3 regions of the Microscilla marina ATCC 23134 genome follow, and region 1 is predicted to be linked to each of the others. Evidence: riboswitches for the same ligand, from Rfam matches in the RefSeq annotation. Region 1 holds a riboswitch; each other region holds the start of a gene.
What was found. A riboswitch is a leader RNA that binds a small molecule or an ion and turns the genes downstream of it on or off. The one in region 1 is predicted to bind S-adenosylmethionine.
Positions count from the first base shown of each region.

Region 2: linked by a shared signal. The riboswitch ahead of metH (methionine synthase) and the one ahead of M23134_RS32565 (O-acetylhomoserine aminocarboxypropyltransferase/cysteine synthase family protein) in region 1 are both predicted to bind S-adenosylmethionine.
Region 3: linked by a shared signal. The riboswitch ahead of M23134_RS06160 (ATP-grasp domain-containing protein) and the one ahead of M23134_RS32565 (O-acetylhomoserine aminocarboxypropyltransferase/cysteine synthase family protein) in region 1 are both predicted to bind S-adenosylmethionine.

Region 1 covers NZ_AAWS01000061.1:1,578-9,520, forward strand. Annotated here, with positions in the region: gene M23134_RS32565 (O-acetylhomoserine aminocarboxypropyltransferase/cysteine synthase family protein) at 1-1,184, opposite strand, end outside; SAM riboswitch class I at 1,424-1,529, opposite strand; gene glmS (glutamine--fructose-6-phosphate transaminase (isomerizing)) at 1,705-3,540, opposite strand; gene M23134_RS32575 (DUF4270 family protein) at 3,667-5,073, opposite strand; gene M23134_RS32580 (glycogen/starch synthase) at 5,051-5,869, opposite strand; gene panC (pantoate--beta-alanine ligase) at 6,004-6,864, shown strand; gene panD (aspartate 1-decarboxylase) at 7,221-7,589, shown strand; gene M23134_RS32595 (lysylphosphatidylglycerol synthase transmembrane domain-containing protein) at 7,617-7,943, shown strand, end outside.
Region 2 covers NZ_AAWS01000034.1:20,731-28,673, reverse strand. Annotated here, with positions in the region: gene M23134_RS25170 (SpoIIE family protein phosphatase) at 1-1,102, shown strand, start outside; gene M23134_RS25165 (DUF2461 domain-containing protein) at 1,360-2,046, shown strand; gene M23134_RS25160 (DUF3244 domain-containing protein) at 2,156-2,521, shown strand; gene metH (methionine synthase) at 2,806-6,612, opposite strand; SAM riboswitch class I at 6,746-6,856, opposite strand; gene M23134_RS25150 (plasmid pRiA4b ORF-3 family protein) at 7,242-7,829, shown strand; gene M23134_RS25145 (ABC transporter permease) at 7,914-7,943, opposite strand, start outside.
Region 3 covers NZ_AAWS01000005.1:282,691-290,633, forward strand. Annotated here, with positions in the region: gene M23134_RS40745 (eCIS core domain-containing protein) at 1-986, shown strand, start outside; gene M23134_RS06160 (ATP-grasp domain-containing protein) at 1,548-2,546, opposite strand; SAM riboswitch class I at 2,972-3,085, opposite strand; gene M23134_RS06165 (hypothetical protein) at 3,571-4,326, shown strand; gene M23134_RS37610 (OmpH family outer membrane protein) at 4,356-4,892, shown strand; gene M23134_RS06175 (hypothetical protein) at 4,889-5,542, shown strand; gene M23134_RS06180 (hypothetical protein) at 5,552-7,943, shown strand, end outside.

The sequences.
Region 1 (7,943 bases):
GACAGTTGTTGGTGAGTGGTAGAAGCTGGATGAATAATCAGCGTTTTAGCATCTCCTACATTAGCCAGGTGACTCACTAGTTCCAGGCTGTTTACAAACGCCTCCGCTTTTTCTCTGCCTCCCTTTACTTTAAAACTTAGCACCCCGCCAAACCCATGCTTGAGGTATTTTTTTGCCAGTTGGTGGTATTCACTAGTGGCTAATCCTGCGTAGTTTACCGACTCCACCTGTTCGTGTTGTGCCAGCCATTGGCTCAGTGCCAAAGCATTGTCTACAGTACGTTGTACTCTTAATGAAAGTGTTTCTAACCCCTGCAACAATAAGAAAGAGTTGAAAGGGCTAATGGCAGGGCCAAAGTCACGCAATCCCTCTACTCGGGCTCTTATGATATAGGCAATGTTGCCAAAAGGACTATCTGCTCCGAAAGTTTCCCAAAAGTTAAGACCTTGATATCCTTCTGAAGGCTCTGTAAACTGTGGGTATTTACCATTCCCCCAATTAAATTTGCCTGAGTCAATGATGACCCCTCCAATACTGGTACCGTGTCCACCAATCCACTTAGTAGCCGAAGCAGTTACAATAGAAGCCCCGTGCTCAATTGGACGGCACAAATACCCGGCAGCTCCAAAAGTATTGTCTACCACCAATGGCAAATCATGGCGTTGTGCCAAAGCCGCGATTGCCTCAAAATCTGGCACGTTAAACTCTGGGTTACCAATAGTTTCTACATAAATAGCTTTGGTTTTTTCATCAATGAGTTGCTCAAAACTTGCCACTTTATCTCCATCAGCAAAGCGCACTTCAATGCCTAAACGTTTAAAAGCTACCTTGAATTGATTGTAGGTGCCCCCATACAAAAACGACGTAGATACAAAGTTTTCGCCTGCTTGTAATATATTATTTAGTGCAATAAATTGTGCCGATTGACCCGAGGCAGTTGCCAAAGCAGCAACTCCTCCTTCAAGGGCTGCAATACGTTTTTCAAACACATCGGTTGTTGGGTTCATAATGCGTGTATAGATATTGCCAAACTCTTTTAGGGCAAATAGGTTGGCTCCGTGCGACGCATCTTTAAAAGCATAAGAAGTAGTTTGATAAAGAGGTACAGCACGGGCTCCTGTAGTAGGGTCTACCTCTTGTCCAGCGTGTAATTGAAGTGTATCAAAGTGATATGTTTTCGACATTGTATTTTAAATTAAGTGGATTTTGAAAAGAATTTATGAAAGAGAAAAGTCGTGGGGCGCGATCTTATACTTTGTGAAAATGCATGAAGATGACCACGAACCTTTTGGTAGAGTAGGAATTAACAACAACAACATGCTCGGTGTAAAACACATAAAGCATTATTTCTTGTAGCCAAGAATTGAGAGTTAAAAAAAGAAAAGGTGAATAATGTAAGAGTAGATTGAATCATGTTGCTATTGATTTATCTTTCCTAATGAATAAATTAGGTAGGACTTAGCACCTTACTGTGTAGCAGGTTGCCAGCGCTTCATCGAGCCTACTCTCTCAGCGCTTCTTTATAAATCGATAAAGAAATTAAGTTATTGAATTGATAATGATGACCATTTTCTTTATCACGAGCAAAATAAAGTGATAAGATGGGAGATTACAAATATTTGTTGAAAAATTTTTATAAAAAAAGCGTTGATGATTAATAAAATACCAACGCTAATTAAAATAATACTAATGATGTTTTGGTTTTTACTCTACTGTCACCGACTTGGCAAGGTTTCGTGGTTGGTCTACATTACATCCACGCATTACTGCCACATGGTACGACAATAACTGTAAAGGTATGACCGAAATTAACGGAGTGAGTGCTTCTGGTGTTTTAGGAATTTCAATTACATGATCTGCTATATTTTTAATTTGAGTATCCCCCTCAGTTACTATGGCAATTACTTTTCCACGGCGTGCTTTCACCTCTTGAATATTAGATACTACCTTTTCATAACTACTATCTGCTGTAGCAATAAACACCACTGGCATTTCTTCGTCAATCAAAGCAATAGGTCCGTGCTTCATTTCGGCAGCTGGGTATCCTTCAGCATGTATATAAGAAATTTCCTTAAGCTTTAAAGCTCCTTCGAGAGCCACAGGAAAGTTATAGCCTCGTCCGAGGTATAAAAAGTTGCGGGCATCTTTGAATACATCTGAAATATATTTTATCTGATCGTTTAACTTAAGAGCTTGTTCTACTTTGGCTGGAATCTTTTCAAGTTCAGCTAAAAATTCTCTGAATTTACTTTCAGAAATAGTTCCTTTTCTATGAGCAAGCATCAATGCCATCATAGTAAGTACAGTGATTTGTCCAGTAAAAGCTTTGGTACTTGCTACACCTATTTCGGGACCTGCATGAATATAAGCACCAGCCTGTGTAGCCCTCGGAATAGAGGCGCCAACCACATTGCATACGCCAAAAATAATGGCTCCTTTTGATTTGGCAAGCTCTATGGCGGCCAGTGTATCGGCGGTTTCACCCGATTGAGAAATGGCAATCACTACATCATTTTCTCTGATAACAGGGTTTCTATATCGAAACTCAGAAGCATATTCAACCTCGACAGGCACCCTGGCAAACTCTTCAAACAAATACTCTGCTACTAGCCCTGCGTGCCATGATGTACCACAAGCCACAATCATAATTCGATCTGCACTCATCAAACGGTTAAAGTACTCAGTAAGACCACCCAAATGCAAACGATGTTTGTCAGCTACTACTCTTCCCCGCATGCTGGCCGTAATAGACTTTGATTGCTCAAATATCTCTTTTAGCATAAAATGCTCATAGCCTCCTTTTTCTATAGCTTCCAGTTCCATATCAATGGTATGGATATAGGGAGTTTTAGGCACAGAGTCTATATTTTTAATGCTTAATTGGTCTCCATCTATTACTGCAATTTCCCTATCATCCAGGTAAATTACTTCATTGGTATACTCTACAATAGGGGTTGCATCTGATGCAATAAAATACTCACCTTTGCCTACACCTATTACTAGTGGGCTACCCTTTCGAGCGGCAATCAGTTGTTTAGGTTCCTTGTGTGACATTACAACAATTGCATAAGCACCCACAACTTTTTGCAAGGCCAATCTTACTGCTTCTTCTAAAGATGTATTGGAGTTTTTTTGAATATCTTCTATGAAATGAATCAACACTTCTGTGTCAGTATCACTGGTAAACTGGTGCCCCTTATTTACCAACTCCTGACGGATAGATTCATAGTTTTCAATAATTCCATTATGTATGATAGCTAAATCGCCACTGAAAGACTGATGAGGGTGAGCGTTAGTGTCATTGGGCTCTCCGTGGGTTGCCCAACGTGTATGCCCTATTCCTATAGTTCCATCAAGGCTCTGTCCTGCAACAAACTCTTCAAGTTCTGCTACCTTACCTTTCTTTTTGTACACACTCAAGTCGCCATTGAGTAAGGCAACCCCAGCACTGTCATACCCTCTATATTCAAGTCTTTTTAGTCCTTTTAGGATTATAGGAAAAGCTTCTCTGTGTCCTGTATAAGCTACTATTCCACACATAAATATTAATTTTAGGTAGTTATTTATATTTGTATACCCTATGGGCTTGTATATAGACTTACTGTTGTTGTTCAGAAAGCCTATGTACAAGCCAACAGCTTTAGAATAAACTTCTAAAAATTGGGGTTATTGTTTTACAATTGTATAAAACACTTTCAATTGTATTTTACGATTAGATGAGGCTTGATTGTCAATCATTAGCCTGGTAACACTTTCTCCTCCTATAGCTCCTGTATGGTTATTGTCGCTAGTGAGGGCACTGGGTACTACAAATAGTTGGGTACCTTGTGAACCGTTCAATACCTGCTGTAATTGCTGGGTAATGTTATAGGTGTAGTGTTTAAATACACTGTTATACACTGATAAGTGGCGTCCAAAGTTGTCAAGGTTGGGCACTTCTTCATTCACCCATAAGGCAGAACGTCCGTTAGGCAACCTGTCGTAGTTATTGCCATTGGCTTGTATAAGTATGAGGTGTGAAGGTATAGGGTGTGCTTTATTGTTTACTGTCTCTAGCAATGGCGAGAAAACTAATTCAGCTTTGTTGATAGATACCTCCCCCTTTTGTTTAAGCTTCAACACATCTACCAAGTCTATACGTGCCACTACTCCTGTACCCGCTTGAGTGTGCAGGATGGGAGTGCCTTCTACCTCAGTGGTGGTGTTACTCAGTGCTCTAAGTACACTTGATCTATTGGTTGATCGAATTTGATTGAAAACAGGGACGGTATTGGTACGGTTAATTTCATTGCTAAAAAATACACTATAGATTAGGTCATTATTGATTTGTCCATCTACCTCTGCCGAATATGCCATATTTAGACTAGCAACAGTACGGTCGAACCCAAGAATGGCATTACTGCTTCCTGATTTGTACACAATAGCTATCCCTTTTACCTGATTGATAAACTCATCTAAGGTAGCTCTGCCCACAGTAGCATTAAAAATTCTTTGCTGATAGTCTGTATCAGTAATTTCAACTCCTAATGCACCAGCTTTAGTGTCTATTAGCTCTTTGGGTTTAAATGTAACCGTGCCAAGCAAACGGGTGGCATCATATTCTACTACATCAGTGTTAATATAAGTTTTACCTAGCTCTAGTGTGTCTTTTAACTCATAAATTTCAATTGTTTGTGGGTCATCAGTTTGCGAAAAATCTACCCCATAAGTATACCTAAGTGGTAAATTTAAAGTAAGACTTTTGAAAACCTGATTGGTACCTGTAAGGGTGATTTTTGAAGAGTCCACAAGAAAAGAAGGAGATAAATCCATAAAAGCGTTGGCTTTTATGTCTCCAAATACAGGATCTGAGTGTTCGCCTACTAAAACTATATGGCTACCTGAGGTAGGCATACTGTCGAGCAACACTGTTTTGGGTTGCAGGTCAAAACTATCCTCAAAAAAAACCCCAATTGAACCATTGGGGTTTGGATGATCTAATCCTATGTTTTTTGGACTTTCACAAGAAATAAAAAAAATGGTGATAAGTAATAATAAATTCGCGCGTCTCTTAATTAACTCCGACCAGTTCATTGTAAAGGTTATAATATGAATCCGATAAATTTTCATCTGCTTCGATAGAATCGATTTTTTTGTCTTGTTCAAACTCGGTGAAAAGTTTGTTGAGGCTCTCACTGTAAGATTCCTCGGCTTTGATGACAGCATCTGCATACTCAATACCTACTTTAACAAAACCATCAAAGTCGGTAGATTGCATGGAAGTTAGCATGTCGTCCTCAATATCTACCATTTTTACTTTGTTTAACAAATTTTTGTCAAATTTATACTCAAAGTAATTATTGTAAATGGTAAAAATAGATTTGGAGTTTTTGAATACCGGATCATTCTTATAGGTAGTTTTTAAGTACATAGGAATCAATCCTGTGATCCAATCATTACAGTGAACAATGTCTGGTGCCCAGCCTAACTTTTTCACTGTCTCCAATACGCCTTTACAGAAGAAAATGGCTCGCTCATCGTTGTCTTCGTAAAAATTATCTTCTTTATCTAAGAAAACAGACTTGCGGTGGAAGTAATCTTCGTTGTCAATAAAATATACCTGAAGCTTGGCATTGGGTATAGACGCTACCTTAATCACTAGTGGTTTTTCCTCTTCACCTACTGTAATATTGATTCCTGATAGCCTTACCACCTCATGCAAACGATTTTTTCTTTCATTAATCAAACCAAAACGAGGAACCAATATCCTAATTTCCATCCCTCGCTCTTGCATGGCTTGCGGTAACCGCCTAACAAAATCAGCTACTTGAGATGTTTCAAGGAAAGGGTTAATCTCACTGGCAACATATAATACTCGAGTCTTTTGCATATCAAAAATCTTAATTGAAATGAGGTAAAATAAAAAAATGGGCGTGCAAATTTACAAAAAATATAGCAGATTTCAATTTTTAAAGACAAAATGCTTTAATATTGTGATCATTTGACTTAGAATTGCATTAAAACATGTTTATTTTTGAAGATATTATTGATCTAAAAAACCATCTGAAGGTCGAGAAGCAGCAGTACAGTATTGGTTTTGTACCTACTATGGGGGCTTTGCATCAGGGGCATTTGTCGCTCATCGACCGGGCTAAGGCAGATAATGATGTAGTAGTTTGCAGTATTTTTGTAAATCCTACCCAGTTTAATAACGTAGAAGACCTCAAAAATTATCCTAAAACTATCAAAGAAGATAAAAAACTCCTGGAGGCCCACCATTGTGATGTACTTTTTTTGCCCGATGCCCACACTATGTATCCTGTTCCTGCGAAAACTTCTTTTAGTTTTGGGCACCTTGAGCAAACAATGGAAGGTGAGCACCGCGCTGGACATTTCAATGGGGTGGCTTTGGTCGTTTCTAAACTATTTCACTTAATAAAGCCTCACCGGGCATACTTTGGGCAAAAAGACTTGCAGCAATTTATAATTATTCATCAGTTGGTACAAGACCTGTTATTTGACCTTGAGGTGGTGTGTTGTCCTATTGTACGCGAAGATGATGGTTTAGCTATGTCATCACGTAATTTGAGGTTAACAGCTTCACAACGCCCGATAGCCAGCAAATTATACGAAGCCTTAATGTTGGCGAGACACTCTTTGCTTGAGGGGTATGGTGTGAGTAAAACTAAGCAAACAATACAAAATTTTTTCAATGATTTAAGTGATTTACAGTTAGAATATTTTGAAGTAGTGAAAAGTGCAACACTGGAAACTGTAGATTCAGTAAGTGATACTTTTCAAGTGTCTTTATGTATTGCAGCATTTTTGGGCGATGTACGTTTGATTGATAATGTATTTTTATTTGATAAAAAGGGTATCTTTTAAGTCTTAGGAATGGTGAGAAATTAAATTGCTATTCTTGAGGTAGAGGTTTTGTTTTGAAATGAGGCTATTTTTTGCGCCCATAGCAGCGCTACGGGCAAAAACCGATGGCTACAGCTACGCTGTGCCGAGCTCTGCCAAAGGCTAAAAATACCGAAGTATCAAGGCGAAAAATCACCTCTCAGAGTGTAAATTTATTTTTGAACAATTCCTTAGAATAGTTCTATCAGAGCATTACAAAAAACAAAATGTTTGAATGTGTCGCTACTTCATTTGGTTTCTTGGTTTTAGAAGGTAGTATTTAGTAACATTTTTTTAATATTTTTGCCTCCAATATTTCGAAACTAAGAATATTTATAATGTTGGTAGAAGTTTTACATTCAAAAATACATAGAGCAAAAGTAACTCAAGCTGAATTGCATTATGTAGGAAGCATCACTATTGATGAAGATTTAATGGATGCTGCTGGGTTATTTGAAAATCAAAAAGTACAAGTCGTTGATATTAACAATGGTGAACGACTTGAGACTTATGTAATTAAGGGAGAGCGTGGCTCAGGGCAGATTTGCCTGAATGGAGCAGCTGCCCGAAAAGTACAAGTGGGCGATTTGATTATTATTATTGCCTATGCAATGATGGAAATAGAAGAAGCTAAAAAGTATGAGCCACGGGTGATATTTCCTGACGAAAACAATCAGGTGATTAACACCTCGATAGCTTCTCTATAATAACATATATTACTTGACTATTTTCCAATGAGCGCAACTGTTCGTAAAGTTTTGCAATATGTAATATCTCTGGCAATAGCTACAGCTTTATTACTTTACTTATTTCAGGATTTTAACTTTCAACTAATTGCTGAGGCTTTCAAAAAAGCTGATTACAAGTGGGTTGTTTTATCTGCTGTTTTGACTTTTACAAGTCACCTCATGCGTGCTCACCGTTGGAATATTATACTCAAACCATTGGGGTATACTCCTTCTCTTTATACTTCTTTTCTTGCCGTGATGTCAGGCTACTTTATCAACCTAGTTGTACCCCGTGGAGGAGAAGTAGCAAGAAGTGGTTTATTACAGAAAATG
Region 2 (7,943 bases), on a different contig from region 1:
TTCGATGTTTATACCAATGAGTCAAAAAAATCGCTTTGTGGTACATTGTGTCCAACACCAAAAAGAGATCGTCATAGGAGATGTAACTAGAGAGTACCGCAATTATATAGATAACCTTGATCATTACAAGGATGATATTTTGTTGCGTTCATTGGTTTGTTTGCCACTGATGGCAAGTAATGAGGTAATAGGGGTAGTAAGCGTGCAAAGTAGCTATACCAATGCCTACAGCGACCACCAGGTAAACCTGCTACGCAATTTGACCATTTACATTGCCATTGCGCTCAAAAATGCCAATAGTTTTTCGAAACTTCAATTTCAAAATGTACAGATTACCGATAGCATCAGATACGCTCAAAACATACAGAAAACTATCTTGCCTAATCAACAAATGCTGAGTAATTGTTTTAAAGAACACTTTGTAATTTACAAGCCTAAAGATATCGTATCGGGCGATTTTTACTGGGTAGTACAAACCAATCACCCGCAAACCAACGAGGTATATACTTTTTTGTCGGTAATAGACTGCTCTGGGCACGGGGTACCGGGGGCTTTGATGAGTATGATTGGCTACCAACTATTAGATGAGATTGTAAAACAAATGCGTATTATAGAGCCCCAGGTGATTCTTGAGGTACTTGATGACTTGGTGGTGGCAAGTCTTAAACAACAAGTCTCTGACAATTCGGACGGTATGGACTTGGCGATGTGCCGCTTGCAGTCATTACCAGATGGATCGATAGAGTTGATCTATAGTGGTGCCAAAAGAAACTTGATAGTGGTAGAAGACGAAAACACAAAGGTGCTCAGAGGTGACAGACTCGGCATTGGTGGTTTTTTTGAAAATGTAGTCAAACAGTTTACCCACACCAAACTTATATTACAACCAGGGGTGGTACTGTACATGACCACAGATGGCATACGTGACATGCCCAATCAAAACCGACGAAGTTTTGGAACTAAACGGCTACATAAGTTGATCCAAAAACACGCTCATTTACCTTTACCCGAACAAAAGCAAATATTTGAGGCTGCTTTTGAAAAACACCTTGGTACTCAAGAACCCCGCGATGACATGACACTTTTTGCCGTAAGGCTATAAATACCTGACACTGCCCTTTTACAGGATTAAAAAATTATTTGAACGGTTGGTACTTGTGCCTTAGTCTCTCGCTACGTATACAATAATTTAAGATGAATTTTGGCGGTTGATGTACTCCCCAAAAAGCGCATAGTTCGCTTGCTGAATTCTGATGCCTACCGGAGCCTGAACTACGTAATTTTTAAGCGTGGAACTTTTGCTTACCTAAGCGCTGTTTGGTACAAAGTATTGCTGGTTTCTAAAAAAAACACTACAAAATGGCGCAAATATCTCCACAAACTTTTCAGTTTTTGACTGACTTACAGAATAACAACCACCGCGAATGGTTTGCTCAAAACAAAGCAGTTTATGAGGCTTCTAAAGCTGAAATGATTGACTTTGCAGATGAATTGATTTTTTTAATGAACAAAAAGGATCGGATTGTCAATGAGTCGGGCAAAAAAAGTATTTACCGCATTTACCGTGATGTGCGTTTTTCAAAAAATAAAGTGCCGTATAAAACTTATTGGGGCGGACACCTAGAGCGTTTGGGAGCTGATCGCCGGGGCGGGTATCACTTTGAGCTAGCTCCGGGCAATTCTTCTATTACTGGAGGTTTTTTTGGTCCCAATGCTGCCGATCTGCTACTGATCAGGCAACAAATAGACGCTGATGCTGACCCGTTGCGACAAGTACTGGAAAATACATCTTTTAAGAAGTACTTTGGGCAACTACAGGGCAATCAGGTAAAAACGGCTCCTAAGGGGTTCAAAAAAGACAACGAAAATATAGACCTCATTCGCTATAAACAGTTTTTAGTGACTCACCAGTTTAGTGATGCCGAAGTTTTATCACGAAATTTCGTAGAGAAACTAGCTGAAGGGTTGCTACGCATGCTCCCCTTTTTTGATGTGATGACTACTTACCTTACGACCGACTTAAACGGAATTTCTCTATTAGACTAGATTACCTTACACCCACGTCATAACTTTTCTAACCAGGCACAGTACATCCTTAAAAGGGTTGACTTATAATAGTAAATCAGGCAAATTAAGAGATAAAATATTGAATATTATGAAAAGGTTTATACACGTAGTATTGGTAATGATTTTGGCAACTATAGGGTACACTGCGCAGGCTCAATCAAACTTAAAAAGGATTAGTGTAAAAGCATCAGATAAGGTAGTAAAAGCTACCCCTGTAACTGCTGCCCTGCACTCGGAAGGTAAACGGGTATCTATTAATACAACCAACTCTCAGGATAAGATTTATAATGTTAAAATAAAAAATACAGCAGGCGTTCCTCATCAATCTTATACTTGTAAGGCGGGCAAGCAAAATATTGAGATGGACTTAAGGATTTTACCCAAAGGAAACTACTTATTAGCAATAACTACCAAAAACAAGGAATTTATTACATACGAATTTTCTAAAAGATAAAAAACCACCCACTTCTTCATTGACGGTAAATCGTAATAAATACACGAAATATCGCCACTAAAACAGGGCAATTATATCGCATAATTGCCCTGTTTTAGGTTTATTGCAAATTACAGCATTTTTTTATTCACTCTACTACAACTCTATATATTTCAGTAAATTCTTACAAAGTAATTGATGGCAATCCTTGTGAAGAATACACATTGAGTACAGTATAAAATAAAAAGTTGCCGAAAAAACTTCCGGCAACTTTTGTGTTACAATCACAGTCAAAATAAGACCAATTAACGGTCGTAATTCAGGTTAGGGCTAAGCCATTTCTCAGCCTCTTCTACCGAAATGCCTTTGCGCTCCGCATAACTCTCTACCTGATCTTTTTCTATCTTACCTAAGCCAAAGTATTTGGACTGAGGGTGAGAAAAATACCAGCCAGATACCGATGCTGCCGGAGTCATTGCCAAACTCTCGGTAAGGGCTACTCCGGTAGAGTTTGGCGCATCTAATAGTTTAAATAAAGTTACTTTTTCGGTATGATCAGGGCAAGCAGGGTACCCCGGAGCCGGGCGAATGCCCTTATAACGTTCTTTGATCAGTTCTTCATTAGACAGGGTTTCGCTCTGGTCGTACCCCCAATAATCTTTACGCACTTTTTCGTGCAATAATTCAGCAAACGCCTCTGCCATACGATCGGCAAGCGCCTTGACCATAATAGAGTTGAAGTCATCGTGATCTTCTTCAAATTTTTTAGCGATGGCTTCGGCACCAAACACCGATACCGCAAAACCACCCAGGTAATCTTGAATACCCGTTTCGGCAGGAGCTATAAAGTCTGACAAGGCTATATTCGGTACAGTATTGGCTTTTTGGGCTTGCTGCCTCAATGCGTGAGACAATGCTATAGTCTGGGTACGGTCTTCGGCAAAGCCCCAATCATTGGTGTTGGTAGCATTACCATTGGCAAGCGCTTCTACAGTGTTCTTTTGGTAAGCATACACCGCTATGTCATCGTCGTTTATTGTGTTTGCCGGGAAAAAACCAAATACCGATTTAGCCGTAAGCCATTTTTCGGTCACAATTTTTTGAAGCATTTCCTTAGCATCAGCAAACAAGCGGGTGGCCTCCTCCCCTACTACTTCATCGGTCAAAATCTTAGGGTATTTGCCGTGTAGCTCCCAGGTCTGAAAGAAAGGCGTCCAGTCAATATAGTCAACAATTTCTTCCAGTGGGTAGTCTTCGAACACCTTGGTTCCCAAAAACTGCGGGCGTACTACGTTGGTTTCGTCCCAGTTAATGGCAAATTTGTTTTTCCGGGCTGCACCTGCAGTCAAAAATTTCTTGTTTTGCTTACGATTGGCATGTCCTTCGCGCATGCGGGCGTATTCGTCTTTGATATCCTGCGCAAACTTTTCGCGGTTATTGTCGCTTAATAAGTTACTTACTACTGGTACACTGCGCGACGCGTCTAATACATGAATCACAGATCCTTTATACTTAGGTTCAATCTTTACTGCAGTGTGTATTCTTGAGGTAGTAGCACCACCAATCAACAAAGGAATGTCTAAGCCCAAACGCTCCATTTCATTGGCCACATTTACCATTTCATCAAGGCTAGGCGTAATTAAACCACTCAGGCCTATCACATCTACTTTTTCCTTAATGGCTGTGTCAAGTATCTTCTGGGCGGGCACCATTACTCCCAGGTCAATCACTTCATAGTTGTTGCACCCCAGCACTACTCCTACAATGTTTTTTCCTATGTCGTGTACATCACCTTTTACGGTCGCCATCAATATTTTACCTACCCCCTTGGTATTCAACTCACCCCGTGCCACGGCCTCTTCTTTTTCCTTTTCCATAAAGGGCATCAAGTGCGCTACCGATTTTTTCATCACCCTGGCACTTTTTACTACTTGAGGCAAAAACATTTTTCCTTGACCAAACAAATCTCCTACTACACTCATACCATCCATCAAAGGTCCTTCTATCACGTGTAGTGGTCGGTCGTATTTCAAACGTGCTTCTTCGGTGTCTTCATCTATAAATTCAGTAATGCCTTTAAGCAAAGCATGTTTTAAGCGTTCTTCTACTGGATTTTCTCTCCATTTGGTGTCTTTTACCTGCACCTTTCCCTTGCCTTTTACCTGCTCAGCAAAAGTAATGAGTTTGTCTGTAGCATCAGCATTGCGGTTAAGCAATACATCCTCTATCAACGTAAGCATATCTTTAGGAATGTCTTCGTATACTTCAATCATTCCGGCGTTTACAATCCCCATGTCCAAACCAGCTTTGATGGCATGGTACAAAAATGCTGAGTGCATGGCTTCACGAATGACATTGTTGCCTCTAAACGAAAACGAGATGTTACTTACCCCTCCGCTCACCTTGGCATACGGCAAGTTTTCTTTGATCCAACGGGTAGCATTGATAAAATCTACTGCGTAGTTGTTGTGCTCTTCCATTCCCGTGGCAACGGTCAGAATGTTGGGGTCAAAAATAATGTCTTCAGGTGGAAATTTTACCTCATCTACCAAAATACGGTAAGCACGTTCACAAATTTCGATGCGACGTTCGTACGAGTCTGCCTGCCCCACTTCATCAAAAGCCATCACTACCACTGCGGCTCCATAACGACGCACCAGGTTTGCCTGGTTTTTAAAGTTTTCTTCGCCTTCTTTAAGCGAAATAGAGTTTACAATAGATTTACCCTGTACCACTTTCAATCCAGCCTCTATCACGGTCCACTTAGAGGAATCGATCATAATAGGCAAACGGGCAATATCCGGCTCAGAAGCAATCAGGTTCAAGAAGATAGTCATGACCTCTTCTGAGTCAATCATTCCTTCGTCCATATTTACATCTATCACCTGAGCACCACCTTCTACCTGATGCAAGGCAATGGCGAGGGCATCTTCATATTGTTCGTTTTTAATCAGTTTGCGAAACTTAGCCGACCCTGCCACATTGGTACGCTCCCCAATGTTTACAAAGTTGATGGCTTTGGTTACTTTCAAAGGCTCCATTCCGCTATAAGTAGCCAACCGCTCTTGCTCTGGTATTACTCTAGGCGAGTATTCCGCAGCTATTTTTGTAATTTCGGCAATGTGCTCTGGCGTAGTACCACAACAACCTCCTACTACATTAAGAAAACCACTTTCTAAAAATTCTTTGATGATGGCTCCCATTTCTTCAGGAGTTTGATCGTATTCGCCAAACTCATTGGGCAAACCTGCGTTGGGGTGAGCTGATACTAAAAAAGGGGCATTTTTTGCCAATGATTGAATATAAGGACGCATCAGGTCGGCTCCCAAGGCACAGTTAACCCCTACGGTTAGAATGGGCATGTGAGATACCGAATATAAAAATGCTTCGATGGTTTGCCCCGAAAGGGTACGACCAGCTGCATCGGTGATGGTACCCGACACCATAATGGGAAGGCGTTTGTTGGTGTCTTCGTAGTATTTATCTATAGCAAACAGGGCAGCTTTGGCATTGAGCGTATCAAAGATGGTTTCTACCAGTAAAATATCTACTCCACCCTCTACCAATGCTTTGGCTTGTTCATAATACGCTACCACCAACTGGTCAAAGGTAATGTTACGTAAGCCAGGATCGTTTACGTCAGGCGACAATGAGGCAGAGCGGTTGGTAGGTCCTATAGAGCCCGCTACAAAGCGAGGTTTATTAGGGTTTTTATTGGTAAATTCAGTGGCTACTTCTTTAGCTATTTTTGCCGATTCATAATTGAGCTCATATACCAAATCTTCCATGTGGTAATCTGCCATAGCAATGGTAGTAGCACTAAAAGTGTTGGTTTCCAGAATGTCGGCTCCAGCCTCTAAAAATTTACCATGAATTGTTTTAATGGCTTCGGGCTGAGTAATAGACAATAAGTCGTTATTACCCTGCAAAGGATGTTCGTAGTCTTTAAATCGCTCGCCACGGTAGTCCTCCTCAGTAAATTTATATCTTTGGATCATTGTACCCATTGCCCCATCAAGTACAAAAATTCGCTTCTTTAACAATTGCTCAATCATCATCTGTTTTCTATCCTTTTGTTCTAATTCGTTATGATATAAAAAGTCGTCCTTCAGCTGTTTATATTATAAGCCAATAAACATAGGCTTACCTCTTCATGTGTATGTGTGTTGTCACATAACCATATATTGAGGTATGGGTATATACTTTGGTCACTTCAAAATGAATTTTTAGATTTTTCTGTAATTCAATTTATATTTCCCGATCGTACCGAGTCAGGTAGGATTTAGCACCTTTCTTTTGGTAAGTAGGTTGCCAGTGCTTCTGCGAGCCCAATCTCTCTGCACTTCTTTATAAATCAATTACTTCTTACTATAAGTGAGTGAGAAGGTGAATTGACTTAGATTTTAGTTACGCAAGTTAGGCATAAATGTTTGGTTATGCCAAGCCAAGTAATTTTTATTATAGTTTTTGTAGGCCTGTTATATGCTTATTTTTATAAAAAGTAATTATTCACCAAGAAAAAATATCAAGTAGCCGTATAAGTTGCTTGCCCAAATACACAACGTCAAGCTTATTCCTTCGATTTTTTTTTCAAAAAACACCGCCTAAAATTTGCCCAATAACGAGGCTAAAATTTAATTCTAATTAAGTACAACCTTCTCTTCATTTTTACGTTTTTTTTGGCAATAAACAACGTGTGATTTTATTTACTAAATCTTTATCATCTTAAACCAAGATTGATATGAGCACAAATAATAAAATATACCAATTGAAGGTTACATTGATGGATGTAACCCCAGTAATATGGAGGAAAATTCAAGTACCTCAAGATATTTTGTTACCCGACCTACACAAGGTCATTCAAACTGCGATGGGGTGGAAAAACAGCCACTTACACCAGTTTGAACACAAACGCAATTTTTACGCAGCACCTACTCCCTGGGGAGAAATGGAAAGCGAAGATTATCGGGATGTGAAGCTCGGTCAACTACTAAAAAAGGAGAATGACAAGCTCATTTACACCTATGATTTTGGCGATAGCTGGCAACACAATGTGGTGCTGGAAGAGGTACACCCCCCCACAGAAGGAGGAACGTATCCGGTGTGTGTCAGCGGTAAAAATGCCTGCCCACCCGAAGATTGTGGCGGTCCTTGGGGTTATATGGATCTGATGATGATCATGAAAAACCCTAAACACCCAGAGCACAAAGAAATGAAAGATTGGTTAGGAGGAGATTTGTACTCTTCTAAGTTTGACAAAAAAGCCATTAACAAGCAGTTAGCAATGAAGGATTATGGCATCTTGACTTTTGATGTTGAGTTTCAATAAGAGCTTGTTTATGTCAATCCCAAAAAAATATTTTTAATGCTTTTCTTGCCACCCCCCTTGTATGTTTGCTTAGGGGGTGGTTTTTTAATGGCTTCCTCTCCCGCTTAACACGTA
Region 3 (7,943 bases), on a different contig from region 1:
CCATTGCTTATTTCAAAATGATGGTAAAAAAACATGGGGGGCAGTCTCCTTCAGATATTTCTATACCTGAAAATAGCTTTTCTATCGGCTACTTGTCTCACTATGGTTTACCTTCCATTACTCCATTAGATAGCAAACTTAAAACAGCGGGACCTTATACCACCGAAAAAGTACAAAACTTACGAGGAAAAGACACAGTTGATGTATTAGAAGAAATGCCTGACACTATGCAAGGTTATATTCCTAATGTAGGAATAGCTCAGGAAAATAGGAAAGAAAGCCCTCAAATGGGAATGCACAGTGTGGAACATGGCAACCCTACCAGCCAGAAAGGTACAAGTAATGTGGATTTTGGGGTACAAGATTTTCCAGAACAGCTTCGCGATGGTAGAAGAGAAAACAACCCACATGTAGGAGTATTTGGAGCTATGGTATATACCTTGGGTAAACAATTGTTTGCCCAATGGTTGAGGGAGCAAAAAGACAAGCCCAAGTATAATCAAGAGAATCCTTTTAAGCTTAAACAAAAAATTCTTTACCTATGGAATAATTGCCGAAATGAGATTATGAATAAAGAAAACATGCGTCAGGATATTTATTATACCTGGCAAATAAAACATGGGCTCAAACCTCAGTCTCCAGGCAAAGACTCTTACTTCCAAGGACTGTCACAAAAAGAACAAATGAAGGTGATGGAATCTATAGTAAATGAAGAAACGCAATCAAGCAAAGATGGAAAACTAGATGGCATCAAGCCAAAAATGGACATCGATAAACACGATACCAAACAAAGCTTGCTTGCCAAGCTTTATGATGTAGTATATGAGGGACTGATTAAGAAAGATACAAAGATGGAACTTATGAAACATGGTAGTAACACCGAAGAGTTGCGTAAGGTAATAAAAGAAAAACAAGAAGCAATTGATCCTAAGGCACTGGAGTCGATCGAACAAATATTGCAAATGATAGACAAGGCCAATGATTAAAGTGTATTTATCCACACCCGAAACCATTCTTCGGGTGTTTTTTATGGCACTAACAAAAAAAAACTGAGCGATAAAACCGCTCAGTTTTGTTCATTGACTTTCTACATTCCATCTAATCAAAAGTTAAACTCTAAACTCTATCATAGGAATAGTACAATGCTAACGGGTATCTGGATGAGTGTTCATAGTCCACAGTATTCAGTCGATAGCCTCTACAGCCTCAAGCTTTTAGCGACAAGCTGCTTTTCAAGCCTATTACCGATTTTATAGAACACTGATTTTTAGCGGTTTATAAAATCGGTAGATAGAAGTATCACCCTGAAAACTGATGGTTTATGTCATAGTGTTTGATCAGTGCAGCCCAGCCTAAGCCGGGTTGTGCACCGCTGTGTTCATACGTGTTATAATGTTCATTATTTGATAGTGTTCCTGAATAAATTGTATCTATAGTGTTTTCAATAGTCCATAGTATTTAGTCGGTAGTCCATAGCTGATTCGAGCTACTTGTCGCTTGCTGCTAAAAGCTTGTGGCTAGTCAAACACACTACTTGTCGCTTGCCGCTAAAAGCTTGTCGCCAACTGAGGTTGTTTGATTTCGCTCCATTCATCAAATAAAAACTCCGCCAGTTTGCGGGTGCCCTTCAACGCTCCGCTGGTAGACTTTTGTTCAGCCCTCCAATTATAATTAGTGTTCGTGTTAATATCGTATACATATATTTCTCCGTCTGCTGCCTGCAGGTACTCTATAGAAGCTACCTCTACCTGATTGGTTTGTAAAAACTGCTCGAAACGCGCCAGGTAAGGGTGCTGGTAATTGTCTATGATTCTAAACTTTTCTTTGGGTGCTTCACTATTGTCCAGTGCCCGGTTGTTGCAAGCATCGGCAGGGCAAAGCTCAAACCCTTGCGAGGTGTCCACCTCAACCGCATAATAAAGTTGCCCATTTATAAACTCTACCCGGTTGATGTGTCCACCCTTGGGTTTGATATACTCTTGAATAAGGTAAATACCGTCTACTGAAGCCAATACATTGAGGTAATCGTCTAAGGCAAGCTCAAAACTCTCAAGCGAGTGAAACAATTGCACCCCCAAACCCTTGCCGCCACGGTTAGGTTTTACAATAAAAGGGGCATCACCTAGTTTACGGGCAGCATCCAGCGCCGCTTGTTTACCACTTACCACGTAGGTTTTAGGAGTTTGAATGCCGTGTTGCTGTAGGGCTATATGTTGTTTGGCCTTGCTTTCTTCCAGCCTCAAAGCCGCCGTTCCATTGATCACCCGTCGTCCGTGGGCTTCTAGCCAAGCCAGAATCGTTTCGGTAAACTCTATTGCAAACCGATGGTTACGGGTATGCGAAGAAGCACTCATTCGACTAAAAAATATGCCTTCGGGTGGTGCCTGGCTCAGGTCAATGCGCCCTTCGTGGATAAACCAACTTTCGTAGGGCACCCCCAATAGTTCCAATTCTTCTTTCAAAGGCTCAAACCACTCATTATTTTCGTGTAAAATGTAAACTTTTGGCTGTATATGTTGGGTATTATTTCTAGTTCTTAGTTCCATTGTATTCAGTGCTTTTAGTGTGTAAGATGTATCTACTTTATAAGTTGATACACTTACTTTTTGATATAAGTTTATTGTATTTGAGAAACAACCATTCTTATATATGATTGTCATAGCCAAATATGCGAAACTTTATTCCTTTGGCAGGAAGGGTTTCGGTGTTTTGGAAAACCGGGAAATAATTAGCAAAATTTGTAAGGAGTAGCCTACTTTTTAGCAAAGGTGTTGCTCAGAAACTAAAAGGTAATTTGCTACATTGAATGGTATGTGTGGGTAGAATTTACCAACAACAGCAACAACAACAACAATTTGTGGAAATTGAATGGTGAGTGATGGCTCTATGAGCGCTTTTGGATGTGTGTACTCCGTTTGTTTGTGGAGTGTTTACGTAAGATTTAAATGTCTGTGTTGTCATAATGATAATTAATTTATTTTTCCCATTCATTATACTTGGGGCAGGACTTGGCACCGTTCTCAATAGTTGATGATGGTTGCCAGAGGGTCTAGGAGCCTGTTCTCTCACCTCTTCTCAATAAATCAATTCTCCGTGAAGTGAACTGATGATGCAAATGTATGGCAGCGATTTTTAAAAACCAAACATCTCGTAAAAATATTCGATATTTTTTTCAAATTTGATTCTATGCTTTCTAAATATTGCTTGTAAGTATAACTGGTTGGTTGGGTACAAAGATTTGTTTTATGAAGGCTTTAACAGTTCTTTAACGATGGTATTTTTTTTATAATCTTCCACCTCCCTGCTTTTGAATGACTTGATAATCCCTGCTGATCTGATAAATAACATTTACCCCCAGCAAAACCTCTTTTTATTGTCGTGATAAAAAGCATTAGAGAGACAAGTGATGTATGTTTTTGAAAAAAAATTAAAAAAGATTTAAAAAAAAGTCCATCGACGCTACAAAACTTTGGTATATCTCAGGTATACACCTCTTGCGGCTTTTAGAGCCATTAGTGGATCAACATTATTAGAACAAATTATTAGGTGAGATTGATTAAAAAAATACCCATGAGATCATTATCTGTCATCATATTATTCATAGGGCTGTGTGCCCAAATTACTTATGCCCAGCTGGGTACAGTATCGGCACCGCGCCCGGTTTTCCCAGCCAAAGAGCAAGTCGTTCAACATACGTTTCCTACGTTTAGCTGGATGCCCATGTACCCACAAAAATACACGGCTACTTATGAGTTTAAGCTTGTAGAAACAATGAAAGGACAATCGCCCCAGGCCGCTATTCAGGCAAACCCACCATTGATTACAAAAAAATACCTGCGCCTGCCCACTTTTACCTACCCTGCATCGGCGCCTGCCCTTGCCAAGGGCAAAGCATACGCCTGGCAAGTAACTGCTACTTATTATGTAGGTGTCAACGAATCTTCGGTTCCCCGCAAACTAGCCAGCGAAGTATATAGCTTTCAACTTGAAAAACCCCGCCCTACTACTTGCATCACACTATTGACCGAACAACCCGACAGTCAACAGTTTTATGTAGTGAACGATTACAAGCTACGGTTCAATCTGGCTGCCCAAAACCATCAGGAAGTAAGGGCGCTTCAATTTACCATTGCCAACAAACAAGGCGAAAGCATTACCAATCACCGCATTGTGCCAGTAAAAGCCAAAGATGCAGAGGGACAGTACATCATTCCTTTGCGAAAGTATGCCGCGTTTAGAAAAAAACGCACTCGAAACCAGGTGTATGTATTGAAAGTAAACACGCCTGAGGGGAAAACCTTTCAAGTAAACTTTACGGCTAAATAAAGCGATCCATTAAAACAACTTGTCTCAAAATGAAAAATCAAATACTCGTTATTTTTAACCTCCTCCTCTTACTAGGGGTCATTGGTTACCTGGCGCTAAAGCCCACCCAAAATCATCGGATTGCTTATGTACGTTCTGCCGAACTTATGGATAAGTACCTGGGGGTAAAAGAAGCACGGTTGCAATACAACAAGCAGTTAACCGCGTGGAAAGTAGGGGCTGATACCCTTGAAAAACGCGTAAATGCCACGATGAACTTTATCAGTCACCAAAAAAGCAGCTTGAATGATCAACAGCTCAAGCAGCTACAGGTAGAGATGCAGCGAAGAAGGGCAGACCTGGACAGGTACCAGTTAAACATACAAAAAAAAGCCGCCAGCAAGGAGCAAAAACTTTTTGGAGGAGCAGTTAAACAGATCAACAGTTTTGTAGAGCAATACGCCAAAGAAAAAGGCTATAGTGTGGTACTGGGTACTACCAATGCAGGCAACCTGATGTATGGTGACAAAGCCCTGGACATTACAGAAGAAGTATTGACTGCACTTAACCAAAGTTACAAACAATGAAACGGAATTTACTTTATCTAATGGCGTGGGTGGGGTGTTTGTGCTGTTTTACCAGCTGCCAAAAAGTAATCAAGTCGCAGGCTGCACTGTATCAGTGGGTGCACAATGACAACCACGGATTGATAAAAAAGAAAACCGTGGGACAGGTGAGACTCAGCATGAAGTATTTGCCGCCAGAGTTATTGGTAAGCAAAGAACTGAGGGGACAGTACACAAACCGCAAGATGGTAGACAGCTTGCTGGCTCAGTATAAAACCGGGCGCACTTTTTTGTTAAACCTTACCCTAAGCGGTGAAGGAGACAAGGCCTCGGTACAGGATATTTTATACAAAGATGCCCACTCTTATGGTGCCTATAAACAGCGGGTAATGGAAATGAACTTTAACATGGCGCAGTACATTCGCCTCAAGGCAGGTGACAAAGTAATGAAGCCCGTAATTGCCAACATGGAAAACACCTATAGCCTTACCAAAGGGCGCAATATTTACCTGGTGTTTGCGGGTGATGAAGCCAGTCAGCAAGCTTTAAAAAAAGCCAAAAAACTAGACATTACTTTTACTGATCAACTTTTTGAAACAGGAATCCATCATTTTGTATTTGATACAAACGACTTAGACAATATACCACAGGTAAGCTACCTGCATAAATAAAGTGATACAATGAAACGGAAACAAATCAAGAGAATTAAACGGAAAATCATAAGGGCAACGTCGTTATTTCTGGCGTTCAACATAGTGGTGGACACCATATTTGCCGGGGCAGCTTTTGCCCTTACCTCTGGTCCCTCATCGCCTGAGTTTGCAAGTTTCGAACCCGTGGCCACCACCAACATGGTCAATACTTTTACGGGCGACTTTACCTATAACTTGCCTGTATTGCAAATTCCCGGTCCTGACGGTGGGGGATACGCTATGTCGTTGGCTTATCATAGTGGAGCCAACTCTGAAGAGGAGGCTTCGTGGGTGGGCTACGGCTGGACACTCAACCCCGGCTCGGTGAATCGCAATGTGCGCGGCTTTCCCGATGATTACAAAAGCGCCCCAGTAAAGCAATACAACAAGATGCCCGTCAACTGGACCACCAGTGGTACTTTGGCTACAGGACTTAAGTATTTTGGTAACAAGAAGGTAGTAAATTTTGAATACACAGGACCTAAGTCTGTGGTGTCTGTTGAAAATGCAACGGATGTAGACAAAGTGAAGATACAAGCAAATTACCTGCGAACTTTACGCTACAATAGTTACACTGGATTGGCTGCCTTTTATGGCATTGGGGGCAACGCCTTTGGGGGAGCAAGCTTCAATATGCAAACCGGGGCGCAAGGAACTACCTGGGGGTTTGGTATAAACCCTATGGCATTGTATAGAAACCTGAAGAAAGAAGATGGAAGTTTAAACATGAAAACCAAGACGTTGCATACACGAAAGTGGAGGTTTAAGGTGAGCGCAAAACGGTTAGGTAACCAAGTGTTAGGTGATTTAACCTCTTCTCCTTTGAGCACCAGTTTTGCTATGTATTCTTTTTCCGAAAATATACCAAATGCCAATGTTGAAGAGTATGACGCGACCAACTATAGCCTGGAAGCAGGGCTTACTGGTACGCCGGGTAATGTACCGGTAGGAATGGACGTGACTACCAAAGGAGTATTTTCTATTTATACCCATAAAGAGTCAAGCGACGAAACCGTAAACGGCTACATGCACAGCACCAGCCAACAAGACCAACGCAACGATTATTATGTAGAAAAAAGCACTCCTTATAGCAAAAGAGATGTGTACCTGGGCATTCCTTTCAACAACGCCGACCAATACATGATCAATGGTGAAGGTGTAGGAGGTGGCTTTAGATATTACCAGAAAAAAATTGGTCACTTTTTGCCTCGCTACGCCAAAAGCAGGACCAAAAAACGAAACCTGGGCATAGACTTTAATGTAGGGGTGACCGTAGGGGTTGGAGTAACGATTGGTTTGGGAGACCAAAAATCTGAAATAACCGACTGGAAAAAAAGAAGTGCCACTACCAATGCTTTGGGCTTTGACCAACAAGGAGTGTTTAGGTTCAATGGCGACAAAGCGGGTAGTGTAGAATATACGTCTACCAATACCAGCACTGGCAACACCAACCTGTCTACTGCGACCATTGGCAGTGGCAAAAGAGTCAATGCTCCGGGAGAGTTTGCCACCCACCTAAACACCGACAAACTCTCTAACTCTTCTTACATCAACTACCACAAAAAATCGGATCCAAAATTTGACAATACTCGCGTAACCGGTTTAGACAACAACGTAACGGCGGCTAACCCTGAAGCCATTACCGAAATGGAGGTAACGAACAAAAATGGGGTACGCTACATATATGGGGTGCCCGTGTTTAACCGCAATACCAGTAACTTTCAGATAGACGCTACCTCTGCAAATACCCAAATAGGTAATGGTGAGTTTTTGGCTTACCGCCCAATTGCTTTGGAGCAAACAGGAGGAAAATATAACCTGGACTTGGACAGTTCTTCGGTGCACGACTACCCCAATGCCAGAGTAATAGGTGAAGTACGTCAGTTGCCTTATGCTACCAATTATTTACTCACTTCTATCAATACTCCAGATTACGTAGATGTGGGCAATGACGGACCAGACGCTAAAGATTTTGGCGGGTGGACCAGGTTTGATTACCATAAAAAATATGGGGCAGGCACCGGAGCTCCCTGGTATCGCTGGAGAATTCCTTACAATGGATTGTTTTACGATCAAAATCAAAATTCGGATAAAAAAAGCCGCACTGGGACTATTTCTACCGGCGAAAAGGAGGTGTATTACCTAAAAACTGTAGAAACCAAAACCCACATTGCCTATTTTGTAACCAATGTGAGTGATGCCAGTCGTTGGAACGGAGTAGCAGGTGGTGTAGATGCTAACTCGCCCTATATTCAGGGTTCGGGCAATGTACGCAAGGATGGCTTGGGGGCAAAACACTTGAGTAGTGACAGTGACCCGGCATCGATAAAAGGTACAAACAATCAGCCAGTAAAAGGCAATGAAAGACTGGAATACCTTG